Methylosinus trichosporium OB3b: one gene and its partner. The protein of the gene in region 2 interacts with the protein of the main gene of each other region in a pairwise test. Links are inferred from orthologs where the notes say so. Each region holds a gene or a part of one and is shown on either strand. Other genes may lie near its edges.

Region 1 (3,271 bases), 3.4 Mb from region 2 along the record:
ACGATGGCCGAAAACAATTCATCCTTGCTTTGCTTTGCGTCATTACTAAGAATTGAATTTGTATATATACCTAGCTGACCGAAAATATTAACCTGAGATTCATCAAATCCTTCCTTTTCTTTAATGATAGCGGCTATATGATCCTTGCTATTCTCAAGCCTACTTTCGAACCACGAATTCATTCCAGTAGATACTGCGGCAGACACGACCACGGGAATACCAATAACTTCGGCAATCCTAATGATCGCCCTAAGAATTCCACCAGCGCTTTTTTCCATTTCAGTCAACCTTCTTAACATGTTTCTTGTGAACCTTTACTTTTAGACCAACGCCATCCTGAGCCTCCTTGTTAAGATTACATGCTGCATTGTATTGCTCAACGTTTATCGCCGCCATAATTGCCCTATATTTTTGCTGAACTTCTATTTCACACCCAGATTGGCCTGCGGTCATTTCTGCTGTATTCACAATATGCGCTTCAGCCGCCTGCGCAAATGATAGGTCACCCGCCGTCGCAGCAATAAGAGCCGCTACAAGCAGCGGCAAAGCAGCGCGACGCGCATGTAGAATATACTCTCCAGGAGAGCTGAAATCAATCTCAAACGAATACAATATGTCCTGCTCGAAATATGAATTTATCGCGGCATCAATACTCATAGCGGCAAATTTTTCCAATTCACCTATCTCGCACGCATTAAATGCCGCCGCGAAATAAGTTATCAGCTCGATACCAGGAACCGCCTGCGTAGCAATATTACGATATTTAGGTCCGCTAAATATGTAACGAGCATTTTCGCCAAACACGTAATCACCGTAGGCGTACTTGAATACATCTTGGCCAAATGAGCTCTTATCTATGTTTATGACTGCCTTCCTGTTGCTGAGCAATTTGGATAGCGCCTGCGGCATGAAGCGTCTTTCGGTAGCTGTTTCTAGCCATCTAACGCGGCGTAGCGGGCCTAACTCGCCTTCGCATCGAGGTATCGCAATAGACTCCTCCGGGTTGAACTGACCAACCACCTCGCCTATAAGAATCGGATCATAAATGGTTTTTTGTCCAACCAAAATTAGGTCCATTGGCTTTACTTTAAGAAATAACGTCTTTATATTACCAGCCGCAGAACTGATAGATCTGCCGTCTTCAATACTAAAATATAGTGGGTTACGGGATGGGGCGCGCTTCGTGTGCCCGCGCAAATAATCGCTCCATTTCTGGCTCATGACTATATGTTGTTTAAGAAGTCGATCGTCATATAGTGCATCATACGATAGCGATATCGCCGGCGTATCTAAAAATACACATCCACGCTCAATAAATGTCGGAAGGAATATACGATTTAGCCCCGGGAACATTGACCAAATCTGTTGATTTTGCGGGATAATCGCAGTATTTAGATCGAGCACGATCATGTTTCTGGCAACGCTCCATGCATAAAGCGCCAATGATGCGCTTTCCCATGCATGGACATCTCTATAACAACAATTGCGGTTGCCCGGCAACGCTTGTGGCGTTGCGCCATAATTCCGCACGAGTGGGAGAAGGGACGCGCGTCGAGAGTCGGCGCCTCCCTCACCCCCGCGCCGCCGCGCCCACATAGAGCGCGCGGGCCTGGGGGGCCTCGAGGCCGCGCGGGGTGAAGACGTCGCGGGCGAGGAAATGGCCGGTGAGGCGGAAGGCCGCCGCCAGCTCGGACGCATCGGCCGGGGCGCGGGCGCAATCCTGCAGAAAGGGCGGGAAGGGCAGCAGGCGGTCGCGCCAGGGCGCGCCGGCGTCGCGGGTCACCGCCCGGCCGGTCTTGGGCGAGACGAAGGCGAGATCCTGCGTCGCCCCGGTCAGAGCGCAGCGCTCGACATCGAGGCCGAAGCCGAGCGCCTGCAGCAGAGCCAGCTCGAAACGCGCCATCAGCGCGGGAGCGAGATCGAGCGAATCGAGCCGATCGGCGATCAGTTCGGCCATCTCGAATAACTCCCGTTGCGCGTCGCGTTCCGGCAGCAGGCGCAGCAGCGCGGCGAGATGGGCGACGCCATGCAGAGCGAAGGCGCGGTCGATGAGCCGCGCCGCGCGCGAGCGCAGAGGCTCCACGGCGAAGGCGCCGAGATGCTCCTCGAGCCGCGCCCGCCACAGGACCTCGACGCTGTTGCCGACCTGCAGGACCGACCGAAGGGCGCGGCCGGAGCCGCCGCGCACGAGGCCCATATGGCGGCCGTGCGCGCGCGTCATCAGCTCCAGAATCACCGCGGACTCGCCGTGGCGGCGCACGCCGATGACGAGCCCTTCGTCCCGCCATTCCATCGTCCGGCCTATAGCTCCGAGAGCTTCACATCCGCCGTATATTCGAAATCATAGACATCCTTGGTGATCGCCTGGCCGCAGATCACCCGGCCCTTCACCGTGTCGAAGGTCAGCGTCGCCGAGCCATAGAGCGACCAGCCGAGGCTCAGCGCCTCGGTGACGCGTTTACAAAATTCCGCGTCGTCCGGCCCGGTCAGATAGCGATAGACGGTGGACCTCTTGCCTCGCCCGTTGGACATCGTCAGCCTCTTTAGAATGGGATGGCCGCGAGGCGGATCGCCCGCGGCGCTGCTTTCCTCAATCCATGGACGGAGCGCCGCGCGCAAGCGGAATTTGCGCCTCAGCGCCCCCCGCCGAGCTTGAGCAGGCGCAGCACCAGAAACGCCGGCACCACGATCAGCGCGCCGGTCAGCACATATTCGCCGACCAGCTTCACCGCGCCGACGCCGAGCGAGGAGATATGGTCGAAGAAGCGCTGCACGCCATGCAGCAGATCGATCGGCCGCAGCTCCAGCCACATCAGCAGCGCGCCGACGACGAGCGAGACGAACAGGAGCTTGACGAACACTTGCAGCGGCGAGCCGCCGAGGAAATTGTCGATCGCAGACATGAGGACCCTTCTCGTTCAACAGCGTCACATGATTATCGCATGATCGCCGGCGCGTCATCGCGAGCGACGCACGAAGTCTCGACGTGAACCGACGATAGCCGGGCCCGTCATTGCGAGCGGAGCGAAGCAAGCCAGAGCGGCGGGGCGGCCCCTGGGTTGCTTCGTCGCTGCGCTCCTCGCAATGACGGCGACCCAGGCGTTGCGGATTTTTCGTGACCAGAGAGAACTCAGAGCCGCTCGCTCTCGGGCGCCTCCTCGCGGAAGAGCCGCATCATGCGGCGCACGAATTTCTCGGTGAAGGAGAGCGCGCGCTCGAACTCCTGCTCGCCGGGCAGCGGCTTCTTCGGCGCCTCGGCGCCGGCGAGCTT
Region 2 (3,435 bases):
TTGGATCCGCCTTCGTCTCGAGGCGCATTTCGGCTGGTTCATGACCGCGCTCGCGAGCATTGTCGTGATCGGCTTCGTGGTGACGGCGAAGCTGCTGTGAGCGCGCTCGTCGACCTCTGGCGACGCGCGTCGCCGACCGGGCTCGCGCTGCTGCTGCTCGGCGTCGCCGCGGCGACGATCGGCGGCGCCTGGATCTTCGAGGCGCTCGGCCATGCGCCCTGCGAATTATGCCTGAAGCAGCGCATTCCCTATTATGCGGCGATCCCGCTCGCGGCGGCGACGGCGCTAGCGGCGCAGCGCGGCGCGGCGCGTCTCGCCCGCGTCGGATTTGTCCTCGTCGCTTTGCTGTTCATCTCCGGCGCGGCGCTGGCCTTTTATCATTCGGGCGTCGAGCTGAAGGTTTTCGCCGGGCCGACGGAATGTTCCGGCGCACTGAAGAAGGCGCATTCCTTTGATGATTTCCGCAGCCAGATCGAGAAGATGAAGGTGCCGCGCTGCGACGCGCCGACGCTGTTCGTGCTGGGGCTGACGCTCAGCAATTGGAATGTGCTGATCTCGGCCGCGCTCGCCGCGGCGGCGGTCGCAGGATGGCGCCGCTCGCCGGCTCCGCCTCGGCCGGCGCCGACCGAAAGCGTATGATTTCCCGGCGCGGAAAAATGATTTATGGTCGCGCCGTCCCGCGACCCAACGGAGCCTCCATGCCCATTCCCGATTTCCGTATTTCCCGCCGCGCCGGGCTCACCGTCGCGGCCTGCGCGCTGATTGGCTTCGCTCTCCCGGCCGCGGCCGAGAAGGCCGGCAGCGGAAAAGTCTCGGTCGACGAGCTGATGGCGCCCAATGCGCTGCCCGATGTCGTCGAGGGCAAGGCCGACGCGCCCGTCACCATCGTCGAATATGCGTCGATGACCTGCAGCCATTGCGCCGCCTTCCATCGTGAGGTCTATCCGGCGCTGAAGAAAAATTACATCGACTCCGGCAAGGTGAAGTTCATTTTGCGCGAGTTCCCGCTCGATCCGCTGGCGACAGCCGCCTTCATGCTCGCCCGCAACGCCGGCGAGAAGCGCGATGCGGTGGTCGATCTGCTGTTCGCGCAGCAGAAGAACTGGGCCTTCGTCGAGAAGCCGCTCGACGGTCTCGCCGGCGTGCTGAAATTCACCGGCGTCGGCCAGCAAGCCTTCGAGGCGACGCTGAAGGACGAGGCTCTCTACGAGAATGTGAACAAGGTGCGCGACCGCGCGGCGGAGAAGTTCGGCATTAATTCGACGCCGACCTTCTTCATCAATGGGGAGCGCTTCAGCGGCGAGATCAGCATCGCCGATTTCGACAAGATCATCGCCGAGAAATCGAAGTCCTGACGCTCTTCGATGCGTCCGTCGCGGGGCGGCTCTGGATTGCTTCGTCGCTTCGCTCCTCGCAATGACGCGCCGCCGTGGGGCGATCCCCGGCCGTCATTGCGAGCGTAGCGAAGCAATCCAGAGCGGCGGGGCGACACGTCGATCGCTTCGCCCCTCGCTCAGAACGGCGTGCGCCGATCGAGCGCGGCTGCGAGCGTGCCTTCGTCGAGATAGTCGAGCTCGCCGCCGACCGGCACGCCATGGGCGAGCCGCGTCGTCTTCACGCCGAGCGGCGCCAGCAGATCGGCGAGATAATGCGCCGTCGTCTGGCCGTCGACCGTGGCGTTGACGGCGATGATCGCCTCGCGCACGCCGCCCTCGCCGATGCGCTGCACGAGGCTCGCCATGTTGAGCTCGCTCGGACCGACCCCGTCGAGCGGCGACAGCACGCCGCCGAGCACGTGATAACGCGCCGCGAGCAGGCCGGCGCGCTCCAGCGCCCAGAGGTCGGCGACCGTCTCCACGATCACGAGCAGCCCGGCGTCGCGGCGCGGATCGCGGCAAATGGCGCAAGGATCGCTGGTGTCGATATTGCCGCAGACCGAGCAGGCGAGAATGCGCTCATGGGCGACGCGCATGGCCTCGCCGAGCGGCCCGAGCAATTCGTCGCGCTTGCGAATGAGATGCAGCACGGCGCGCCTCGCCGAGCGCGGCCCGAGCCCGGGCAGGCGCGCCAGCAATTGCACGAGGCGTTCGATTTCCGGGCCGGCGATGCGTTCGGCCATAGGGGTCCTCGGACCGAGCAGCGAATAGCGAGTAGGGTTTGCTACTCGCTCCCTCCCTCAAAACGGCAGCTTCATGCCCGGCGGCAGCTGCAGGCCGCCGGTCACCGCCTTCATTTTCTCGGCGACCGCCTCGTCCGCCTTGGCGCGCGCTTGCGCATGGGCGGTGACGACGAGGTCCTCGATGATGTCGCTGTCCTCGGGCTTCAGCAGGCTCGGGTCGATCGCCACGCGCTGCAGCGCGCCTTTGGCGGTCATCGTCACCTTGACGAGGCCGCCGCCGGCCTCGCCCTCGACCACCACCTGGTCGAGCTCGGCCTGCATCTCGGCCATCTTCGCCTGCATGGCTTGCGCCTGCTTCATCAGTCCCATGAAGTCGAGCATGTCGTTCTCCTAAGCTTCGTGGCGGCGCTCACCAGCTCTCGTCCGGCTCGCCGTCGTCATAAGCCAATTCGGCGCCGCTCGCCTGTGTTTCCGGCGCCTCGCGCCCACGCACCGCGACGATCTCGGCGCCCGGAAAGCGCGCCATGATCGCGGCGACCAGTGGATCGGATTCGACGCCGGAGCGCTCCTCCTGCTTGCGCGTGGCGGCCTGCTCGCTCAGGGTCGGCGCTCCGCCCGAGGGCGCGAGCGCGACCAGCCAGCGGGTCCCGGTCCATTCCTGCAGCCGTTGCATCAGCTGCTGCGGCAGGCGCGTGGAGCCGCCAGGCGCGAGCTCGAACTCGATGCGCCCCTGCTCGAAACGCACGAGGCGCACGTCGGTCTCGAGCGCCATTTTGAGCTGCATGTCGCGCTTCTCGCCGACGAAGGCGACGAGCGCCGCGAAATCGGCGAAGGCGACGCCGGCCGAGGCCTCGGGCCGCGGCGCGGCGAGGCTGCGCGCCGCCCCTTGCGGAGACGGCGCCAGCGACAGCGCGGGGGCGGGACGTTCCGGCGCCGGCGCAAGCGGGCGGGCGCCGTCCGGCGGCCGCGGCTGGCCGAAGCCGAGCTTGCGCAGCGCCTCCTCCGGCGAGGGCATTTCGGCGGCGTGGGTGAGGCGCACCAGCGCCATGTCGGCGCTGGCCAGCGGCCGTGGCGAGAAGCGCAGCTCGTCCACCGCCTTCATCAGAATTTGAAAGGCGCGGGTCAGCGCCGAGACCGACAGCGTCTGCGCCGCCGCGCCGCCGCGTCGTCTCTCCTCCTCGGTCAGCGCCGAGGAGCGCTCGGCGCCGGGGGCGAGCTTCAGCCGCGTGACGAGATGGGTGAATTCAGCGAGCTCCAGCAGCACCTGGCCGGGATCGCCGCCGCCGTCGTGCTGCTCCTGCAGCAGTGCGAGCGCC

The links.
Region 1: the proteins of recR (region 2) and recO interact in binary tests that used the Escherichia coli proteins (3 or more experiments, as listed by UniProt). The link is inferred for Methylosinus trichosporium OB3b from one-to-one orthologs.

The regions. Positions count from the first base shown.
Region 1 is NZ_CP023737.1:3,567,759-3,571,029, reverse strand. The notes cover bases 433-3,175. They hold recO (DNA repair protein RecO), read right to left. Parts: upstream 2,294-3,175; coding sequence 1,571-2,293; downstream 433-1,570. Other genes in these bases: CQW49_RS17015 (hypothetical protein), read right to left, coding at 3,131-3,175; CQW49_RS17020 (DUF6460 domain-containing protein), read right to left, coding at 2,634-2,903; CQW49_RS17025 (DUF1737 domain-containing protein), read right to left, coding at 2,302-2,532; CQW49_RS24730 (hypothetical protein), read right to left, coding at 433-1,410. Outside these bases: CQW49_RS24735 (hypothetical protein), read right to left, coding at 1-278; more of CQW49_RS24730, read right to left, coding at 280-432; more of CQW49_RS17015, read right to left, coding at 3,176-3,271. UniProt on the Escherichia coli protein: Involved in DNA repair and RecF pathway recombination.
Region 2 is NZ_CP023737.1:128,611-132,045, forward strand. Bases 317-3,223 are described here. They hold recR (recombination mediator RecR), read right to left. Parts: upstream 2,120-3,223; coding sequence 1,514-2,119; downstream 317-1,513. Other genes in these bases: CQW49_RS00650 (disulfide bond formation protein B), read left to right, coding at 317-639; CQW49_RS00655 (DsbA family protein), read left to right, coding at 699-1,355; CQW49_RS00665 (YbaB/EbfC family nucleoid-associated protein), read right to left, coding at 2,177-2,500; CQW49_RS00670 (DNA polymerase III subunit gamma/tau), read right to left, coding at 2,529-3,223. In the rest of the region: CQW49_RS00645 (YqaA family protein), read left to right, coding at 1-100; more of CQW49_RS00650, read left to right, coding at 97-316; more of CQW49_RS00670, read right to left, coding at 3,224-3,435. UniProt on the Escherichia coli protein: May play a role in DNA repair. It seems to be involved in an RecBC-independent recombinational process of DNA repair. It may act with RecF and RecO.